Regions from separate parts of the Micromonospora sp. NPDC005172 genome, predicted to be linked through region 1. Evidence: riboswitches for the same ligand, from Rfam matches in the RefSeq annotation. Region 1 holds a riboswitch; each other region holds the start of a gene.
What was found. Region 1 has a riboswitch for cyclic di-AMP ahead of ABZV06_RS02035 (NlpC/P60 family protein). Riboswitches for the same ligand answer to the same signal wherever they lie in the genome.

Region 1 (2,192 bases):
GGTGTACCAGGTGCCCTGCGCGGCGAAGCCCTCGTGTTCCAGCCCGATCGACTTGGCGTTGACGTACCAGTTGCCGGCGTGCCAGGCGACGTCCTTGGTCCGGACGTGCTGGGCGATGTGCCCGTCCACCGAGCGAAGCGAGTAGTGCCAGCTCACGTAGGTCGGGTCCTGGACGAGTTGGAGCGTGGTCGCCCAACTCGCCTCGGTGTCGTGGATGACGATGTACTCGATCTTCTGCCGGGCGGGCCGGTCGGAGAGATCGTGGTTGCCGTAGTCGCCGTCGCCGAACGCCGCGTAGGGGGCGGGGATCCACTCACAGGACACCGTGGGGGGGCATTCCAGTCCGTCCGGGCGAGCGAGTCGCCGCAGGCCCAGCCGGTCCAGCCAGGATCGCTCGGGTCGTACGGCGCGGGCCGGCAGCGTGACCCGCTGGCCGTCGTCGGTCACTCGGGTCTGGCCGGTGCCGATCGTGGTGAAGACCTCGTCGGCGAAGGCCGCCGCGGCATCGGCGCTGTCCGCGCCGGCGTAGTGGGCCACCGCGCCGTACCAGGTGGCCGGGTCGGTGCCGGCGCCGACGGGCGCGCCCACCTCCCGTTGGTACGCGGCCAGCAGCGCCGCCCCGCCCCGGATGTTCGTCGTCGCGTCGGTGCGCAGCGCCTCGGTCGTGGCCCCGGTCAGCGTGGCGGCGGCGTCCACGGTCTGCAGGGCGGCGGTGGGCGGCGCGGGGTCGGCGGCCGGGGCGGGCGTGAGAGCGTTGCGGGAGTCGTCGCCACGCGGGTCCTCCCCCGGGGCGTCATGGTGGCCGCGTCGGGGCAGAGCGGTCACGTGCCGGGCATCGGTCAGGTGCATCGGGCCGTAGCCGCCGCTGGTGCTCGGCGTACCGGCGTTGCTGTCCCAGCGGGACTCCAGGTAGGAGACGCCGAGCAGCACGTCGATCGGGACGCCGTACTCGGTCGCCGCGGCAGCGTACTGCTGCTGGCGGTCGGCGGCGGGCGCGGCGGAGGCGGGGCCGGTGTGCAGTGGTACGGCCGCTGTGGCGGTGAGGACCGCGACGGCGAGCAGGGTCGGACGCTTCATCGAACCCCCTACATGTGAACTGGTGTCAGTGCGGTCACCTTCGCGCCGTACGGGAGTCCGCGTCAATACCTTTCCATGTTTCAAAACATGCAGAAAGAAACCTTCACCAACGCTCGGCGGCTCGCTCCAATCGGTACGGAGTGTCACGGACGCGTGGGTTGCGGATCGGTAACGGCCGTCTCTACTCTGGTCATTTGTCGGCCCGGTAGCAGGTCTGCCCATCCCGGGCGGTGACGGACCGACACCGCCGAGTCGCTTCCGAGCGAGCCGGGGACCCACGTTTCCCTGGGGTGAATCCGCAGCCACTGCGGTAGGGCGCCCACTTCCCGCCCGAACCCGTCAGCTAACCCGGTAGGCGGTCAGGAAGAAGGAGTACGGAACCCGGTGGCCCTTGATGCCCCGCGGCCGTCGTCCGAGCGGTCGGCTCCGGCCGACCCGACGTCGATCGCGCCGCGCCCACGCTGGTCCCGCTTCACCACCGCACTCGCCGCCCTGGTCGGCGTCGCCGTCGTCCTGACGGGCAGCGCCACGGTGGCCCAGGCCGACCCGTCCGTCGCCGAGATCGAACGGCAGATCGACGCCGACTGGAACAAGCTCGAACCGATCATCGAGCGGCACAACGCCACCCGAGCCGACCTGGCCCTCAAGCGCAAGCAGGCCGACACGCTCGCCGCTCGCATCGCGCCCCTGGAGCGCCAGGTCGACGCCGCGATGAACAAGGTGAGCGCGCTGGCCGTACGGGCGTACATGGGCCAGAACCTGTCGACCGTCAACACGATGCTCGGCAGCCGCTCGCCGAGTGAGGTGGTCGGGCAACTCGAGATGCTCGACCGGTTCGCCCACAACCAGCAGCAGGACGTCCGGCAGGTCGCCGATCTCCGCGACGAGCTGGCCCGGCAGAAGGCGCCGCTGGACGAGATGGTCGCCCAGCTGACCCGGACCGAGGCGCAGTTGGCGGCGAAGAAGAAGCAGATCAACGAGGAGATCGACCGGCTGCAGAAGCAGCGCCTCAAGGTGTACGGCAACGGCGGCGGCGGTCCGCTGCGTCCGGCGCCCTGCCCGGCCAGCTATCCGGGTGGCGCTGCCGGCATCGCGGTGAAGTTCGCCTGCGCCCA
Region 2 (2,192 bases), on a different contig from region 1:
GGCACGCGCTCGACCTGCCCGTCCGCCACCACGCGCTCGGCCTCGTCGGGCAACAACGCCGCCAGTGCCGCCAGAGCCCCTCGGGCCTGCCCGATGGCCTTCATCTCCTGCCAGTGCCCCAGCAGCATGATGGTGACCAGCGCCGCCAACTCCCACCAGAAGTCCAGGTCGAAGGCACCCAGGCTGGTGGCCAGCGACGCGGCGTACGCCACTGTGATCGCCATCGCGACCAGCAGCATCATGCCGGGCGTGCGATCCCGCACCTCCCGTACCGCGCCGACCAGGAACGGCCAGCCACCCCAGAGGAACACCACCGACCCGAGCACCGGCCCCACCAAGGAGCGACCCGGCACGTCCAGCCGAAGCCCGAGCCGGTCCACCACCAGGTGACTGCTCAGCACCACCGGCACGGTGAGCACCAGACAGACCCAGAACCGGCGACGGAACATCGCCGGGTCGTGCCCGGCGTGCCGGTCGTGCCCGGCGTGCCGGCGGTGGTCCGTCGCCGGCGCGGTGTGCCGGTGGTGCTCGGGGTCAGGCGGTGGCGCGGGCATGACTCCACCCTCCCGCCCCCGCCGGGGCGGTGTCAGCGGTTCGACCGTCCGACACTCCGCCACGACCTGCGACACCCAGGCGCGCTGGTTAGCATCTTGCGACGATGACCCCTCCGATCCCGCCGAACAGTAGAGCGCCCGTGTCGTCCCGGTCGCGCGCCGCTGCCCGCCAACCGGGCCCGCCGGTCACGTTCCGTGATCGCCGAATCGTCAGCCCGCGAATTGCGGCGCTCGGCACCGCGTTCGTCCCGCAGAGCTGAACCGGACGGCCCGCCGGCACGTACCCCGCACCGGATCGTTGGGAGTCTCGCATTAACCGTCGTCGTCGCGCTGGTGCTGTGGCCGCGAGACGGCGCTGCCCCATCCACCGCCGCCACCGGGTGGCCAGAGCCGAACAGGAGCACGGATACGGCATGGTGACACTCCTCAGCGTGACCGGATCGGGCACCCGCCCTGAGAACCGCGTCACTGGTCACTCAACGCCATGGCGAAATGACGCTTTTAGTCGGCATCGGGACGTAGCTCAGGCGGTGGACTCTCGGGTAACCTCGCTGCCGGTCACCGACGAAGGCGCGCAGCGGCGCCTGCGGTGCCACCGCCCAATCGCCAACCGGCGAGCCGGGGACCCAGGTACGTGGGGTGAATCCGCGACAGCGGTAGGGGCCACTTCCGCCCCGAACCCGTCAGCTAACCCGGTCGGCGGTCGACGGAAGGGAAGATTGTGACGGCACCCCTACGCCGCTGGTTGACGCCCGTGGTGGCCGTGTTCGCCGCGCTGACCGTGCTCGCCGGGCCCCTCCCGGCCCACGCCGCCCCGACGACCCCCACACCGTCCGGGCACGAGGAGGACGGCGACGAGCCCAAGCTGCTCAATGACGTCATCGAGCAGACCAACCGGGACTACGTGGCGGCCAAGTCCAAGCTGGACAAGTCCAAGAAGCGGCAGGTTGAGCTGGCGGCCGAGGTCGACCGGGCCAAGGCCGACCTGGCGGCGCTGGCCCCGCAGGTCGGGCAGATCGCCGCCCAGTCGTACCGGACCGGGCGTGTCGGCGCGATCGCGATGCTGCTGGAGAGCGACGCTCCGGACTCGTTCGTCCAACGGGCTGCGGCGCTCGACGAGATGAACATGGTCAACGAGAAGAAGCTCGCCGAGGTCAACGCCGTGAAGGCCCGCGCCGAGCAGGCCAAGCTGGCCCTCGACGCGGAGGTACGGGAGCAGCAGAAGCAGACCGCCCTGATGGCCAAGGACAAGCGCGACGCGGACAAGGCGCTCGCGCTGGTCGGCGGCCAGGGCTTCACCGGCGGCCTGGTCGACGCCATCTCGCCGGTCGCCCGGATCGGCCCGGGTCGCACCGCCGACGGCGAGTGGAAGGCGCAGTCGTGCAGCGAGGACGACCCGACCACCTCAGGCTGCATCACGCCGCGCACGCTGCACGCGTACAAGGAGGTCAAGCGGGCCGGGTTCAACCGGTTCGTGGGCTGCCACCGCAACGGTGGACCGTACGAGCACCCGAAGGGCCGCGCCTGTGACTGGTCGCTGCAGAAGAGCGGCTTCAGCCCGTGGCACAACAACGACACCCGCATGTACGGCAACAACGTGGCCGCGTTCCTCATCCGCAACGCCGACCGGCTCGGCAT
Region 3 (2,192 bases), on a different contig from region 1:
CCGCACCTTCTGGACCGAGTTCGGCGCGGTGGTCAAGGAGGGGTTGATCGACGACACCGACAACCGCGACACCCTGCTGGAGATCCTGTCGGTCGCCTCCACCCACGACGCGGCGGAGCCCACCGACCTGGCCGGCTACGTCTCGCGGATGAAGGACGGCCAGACCGACATCTGGTACGCCACCGGCGAGTCCCGGGCCACCATCGAGAACTCCCCGCACCTGGAGGCGTTCCGGGCCAAGGGTCACGAGGTGCTGCTGCTCACCGACCCGGTCGACGAGGTGTGGATCGAGCGGGTCGGCGAGTACGACGGCCGGCCGCTGCGCTCGATCGCCAAGGGCCAGGTCGACCTCGACACCGACGAGGAGAAGCAGCAGGCCGAGGCCGAGCGCGAGCAGCAGCGGCAGGAGTTCGGCGCGCTGGTGCAGTGGCTCGGCACGACCCTCGCCGACAGTGTCCGGGAGGTCCGGCTGTCGTCGCGGCTGACCACCTCGCCGGCCTGCGTGGTGGGCGACGCGCACGACCTCACGCCGACGCTGGAGAAGATGTACCGGGCGATGGGGCACGAGGTCCCCACGACCAAGCGGATCCTGGAGATCAATCCTGGTCACCCGCTGGTCGCCGGGCTGCGCAAGGCCCACGAGCAGGGCGACTCCTCGGAGGCGCTGACCGAGACCGCCGAGCTGCTGTACGGCCTGGCGGTCCTCGCCGAGGGCGGTGAGCTGGCCGATCCGGCACGCTTCACCCGTACGCTCGCGGACCGGCTGGCGCGCACTCTCTGATCACCCCCGGCCGGCGGACCCGATCCGGGGGTCCGCCGGCCGGTTGGCAGGTGGACGTCGACCCTGATCGGAAACGGTCCATCATGGTCGGTGCACAGGTGGACGTCGTCCGCAACCGCTGGCCGGAGCGCCCCGCGTGGGCCGGTGAACAACTTCACAAGCGGTGGGCGACCGTCACCGACCGTGCCTACCGTCGGTCGGGTCCACCACCGTGGACGCCGCGACCGGCAACGCCAAATCCTGCCCCCGGTCGTCGGAAACAGAACCCGGGCAGGAGCGGGGGACCCAACGTTCCTCGGTGCATGTCACCTCGGGGTGAAGCCGCCACCGTGCGGCCGGGCTCCTCGGCCCGAACCCGACAGCTCACCTCGCCGGCGTGGAGGAACGAACCATGACGTCTGCGTACACACCCCGTCATCGACGGGTCACCACCCGCCGCGTCGCCGTCGGCACCCTGGCCGTCGGCGCGGTCACCGGCGCCGTCGCCCTCTTCGGCCCGGCGGCTCCGGCCCAGGCCGGCGTCAACTGGGACGCGGTCGCCCAGTGCGAGTCCGGCGGCAACTGGAAGATCAACACCGGTAACGGCTACTACGGCGGGTTGCAGTTCTCCCAGGGCACCTGGGCCGGCTACGGCGGCACGAAGTACGCCGCCCGCGCCGACCTGGCCAGCCGCGGGGAGCAGATCGCGATCGCCGAGAAGGTGCTCGACGGGCAGGGCATCGGCGCGTGGCCGACCTGCGGCCGCAAGGGCGGCTCGTCGGGCGGCTCCGCCACGACGTCGACCAAGTCCACCGCGAAGCCCTCGACGAAGTCGTCCACCGGCTCGTCGAAGTCCACCGCCGGCAAGGAGCGGTCGTCGCGGGGCGACCAGCCGGCGACCCGTAATCACGAGCGGACCGCCCCGGCGGCCAGCGGCGACACGTACGTGGTCAAGCCGGGCGACACCCTGTCGGAGATCGCCGAGCGGCACCGCCAGGCCGGCGGTTGGCAGGCCCTGTACGAGCGCAACCGGCAGCTGGTCGGCGCCGACCCGGGGCTGATCCTCCCGGGCCAGCGACTCGCTCTCTGACGCTCGACAGACGAACGCTCGGCCGGGTCACCGGCCGAGCGTTCGTTCGTCTGCTGGTCTCCGCGCGGTACGCGTCACGCCGCCGAGGCGGCCTTCCTCGGCTCGCGGCGCGCTGCCGCCTCGCCGTTCCAGCCCCAGCGCGGTGCCGGCGCGGTCGCCCAGCCGGTGCCGGCGGCGTCACCGTCGACGGTCATCTCGGCCGAGTCGGGGGTGCTGCGGGCCAGCCGCACCGACTGCTCGGCGCTCGTGCGGGCCGCGCACGGCCAGGCCTGGCCGGCGCACTGGAGATTGCGGCAGTGCCCCTCGTCGTCGGGCTCGTGGGCCTCGAGCACGTCGACCGCG
Region 4 (2,192 bases), on a different contig from region 1:
GTAGCGGCGGGCGGCCTCGGTGCGGGTGGCGTACCAGCCCACCGGACGGGCTGCCAGCTCCGCCGCACGGGTCAGCTCCGTGGGTGACCAGACCGCCTTGATGCCCAGCCCCACCACCGCGTCCACCGGCAGTCCGGCGGCGCGGGCCGCCAGCGCCACGCCGACCACACCACCGAGCGAGTGCCCGAGGACGACGAGGCGGTCGTCGGGGGTCAGGCCCTGCGCGACCCGCTGGGCGAAACCCTCGAAGGAGTACGACGGCAGTGGCGCCGACCAGCCGTGGCCGGCGAGGTCGGGTGCCGACCACCGCCCGGGCCAGTGCTGTTCCAGAAGTGGTGCCCAGGGCAGCCACACGTCACCTGTCGCCCCCATGCCGTGCAGCAGCAACAGGATCGGCTCACGGCCGGCTTGACCACCCGGTTCTTCCGCCACGGCCGCAGTCTCCCACGGTTCGCCGCCCGGTACGAGAGCCGTTCAGCGGCGGTCGCCGCCCGGCAACGAAGACGCCGCGGGCGCCGGCCCCTCGTGGGGACGCGGCGCCCGCGGCGTCGTGGGGTGTCCGCCTGGATCAGGCGGAGTAGCCCCGGCTGGTGATCCAGTTGGCCAGGTCGATCGTGGTGACCCAGTACGCCGGGTCGGCCGGGTTCGCCGAGTCGGCGATCCGCACGGTCCGGCCGTTGTCCTTGTAGCCCACGACGGCGATGTAGTGCCCGCCGCCGTAGGAGTGCCAACCGCCGTCGGTGTCGGTGGCGTCGCCGACGACGTTGGCCACCACGCCCCGGCCGTCGGTGATGGCCCTGACGACGTCGGCCGCAAGGCGGTCGATCTGGGCCGGGCTGGGCGCGCCCTCGAACATGCGGGTGCGGTACGGGGAGCCCTTCACCTCGGCGTTGAGCACCCGGGTGGTGTCCTCAGCCGAGTTGGTGCCCATCTCGGTGGTGCCCAGCTCGGCACCCAACTCCTCCTGCGTACGGTCGATGCCGCTGGCGCTCAGGGCGTTGCGGGTGGCCGCCGGGCCGCAGTTGTAGTACGTGTTCTGCGCCTCGTAGTCGTAGTCGAGCACCTTGGTCGCGGGCGGCTTCGGCTGCGTCGGCTTACGGGTGAGGTCCGGGTTGCTCGTGGCCTTCGCGGCGGGCGACGCGGCACTGGTGGCCGGGGCGGCGGTGCTCGGCGCGGTGCTCGGCGACGGGGCCGCGGACCGGACCTCGCCACGGGAGGCGACGGTGTCACTGCGCATCTCGGCGACCGTGGTCGGCGTGTGCTGGCCGGCCGGGGCGTCGGCGGCGCCGGCGACCAGGGCGCCGGTGGTGGTGGCGATGGCGAGGGCCGCGGCGGAGGCGGCGACGATCTGGTACGGGCGCTCGGTCGCAAGACGACGGAGCTGGCGCTTCAGGGTGTGCTTCACGAGGTCCTCCACGGTTCGGGGGGTGAGCGGCACACCGGGGCTCGGCCGGTATCCGGGCAGGCGCCAACGCGCGGGCCGTGGCCCGCGGATGGTGGACCGCTCAGGGGAACGCCCGGCACGGCCGGGCGGGAAGGGCGGTGACCCTGGGGGTCAGCTCACCGTCACGAGGCGGATGAGCGGGGACACCGCGACGCCGTGGAGGCGGGGGAACAACTGTGGGGTCGAGGGGTGCTGCACGAGGATGGAACTCCTTCCGTCACCGCCTACCGGGTTAGCTGACGGATTCGGGCGGGAAGATCGCCCTACCGCGGGCCGTGGCTCGCGGATTCACCCCGGACTTACTGTGGGTCCCCGGTTCGTTGATCACGATTGAGCGGGTCGGCGCGGCGTCGCCTCCTGCGATCGGTTACCGCACCGGACGGGACGACAGTACTGGCCGGTGGGCACTCTGCCAAGCCGCGCCCACCTGCGTAAACATCGATTAGCCCCGCAATTTCTGCGCGTCTTGCCGCTGACGTGACTCGATGGGACAACCGGTTCCGCCGGGACCTGTGGGCGACAACCGGACAGGCCGCCGACAACGCCGCCGCAATGCCAGGAACAATGGCCCCCGATGATGCCGGTCGCCCGATTCCGCCGCCGGTGGCGCGCCTCACATAACGGATCGGGCTCAACCCGCCCGAGCCGGACGCCAGCGCGCCACGACTGCCGTACGGGACGCCCGCGTCGCCGTACGCCGTGACCGCGCCGGGCCCGGCCGCGACCGCACTGCCGCCGCGTACGCCTC

Region 2: another riboswitch for cyclic di-AMP. It lies ahead of ABZV06_RS06580 (hypothetical protein); the one in region 1 lies ahead of ABZV06_RS02035 (NlpC/P60 family protein).
Region 3: another riboswitch for cyclic di-AMP. It lies ahead of ABZV06_RS05535 (transglycosylase family protein); the one in region 1 lies ahead of ABZV06_RS02035 (NlpC/P60 family protein).
Region 4: another riboswitch for cyclic di-AMP. It lies ahead of ABZV06_RS04710 (C39 family peptidase); the one in region 1 lies ahead of ABZV06_RS02035 (NlpC/P60 family protein).

Annotation. Positions count from the first base shown of each region.
Region 1 is NZ_JBEXIL010000002.1:158,770-160,961, forward strand. Features, by position in the region: gene ABZV06_RS02030 (N-acetylmuramoyl-L-alanine amidase) at 1-1,077, opposite strand, end outside; cyclic di-AMP (ydaO/yuaA leader) riboswitch at 1,313-1,449, shown strand; gene ABZV06_RS02035 (NlpC/P60 family protein) at 1,462-2,192, shown strand, end outside.
Region 2 is NZ_JBEXIL010000007.1:9,117-11,308, reverse strand. Features, by position in the region: gene ABZV06_RS06585 (heavy metal translocating P-type ATPase) at 1-449, opposite strand, end outside; cyclic di-AMP (ydaO/yuaA leader) riboswitch at 1,141-1,272, shown strand; gene ABZV06_RS06580 (hypothetical protein) at 1,276-2,192, shown strand, end outside.
Region 3 is NZ_JBEXIL010000005.1:133,934-136,125, reverse strand. Features, by position in the region: gene htpG (molecular chaperone HtpG) at 1-781, shown strand, start outside; cyclic di-AMP (ydaO/yuaA leader) riboswitch at 1,003-1,173, shown strand; gene ABZV06_RS05535 (transglycosylase family protein) at 1,173-1,850, shown strand; gene ABZV06_RS05530 (hypothetical protein) at 1,925-2,192, opposite strand, start outside.
Region 4 is NZ_JBEXIL010000004.1:169,147-171,338, forward strand. Features, by position in the region: gene ABZV06_RS04705 (alpha/beta fold hydrolase) at 1-432, opposite strand, end outside; gene ABZV06_RS04710 (C39 family peptidase) at 569-1,417, opposite strand; cyclic di-AMP (ydaO/yuaA leader) riboswitch at 1,651-1,791, opposite strand; gene ABZV06_RS04715 (hypothetical protein) at 2,076-2,192, opposite strand, start outside.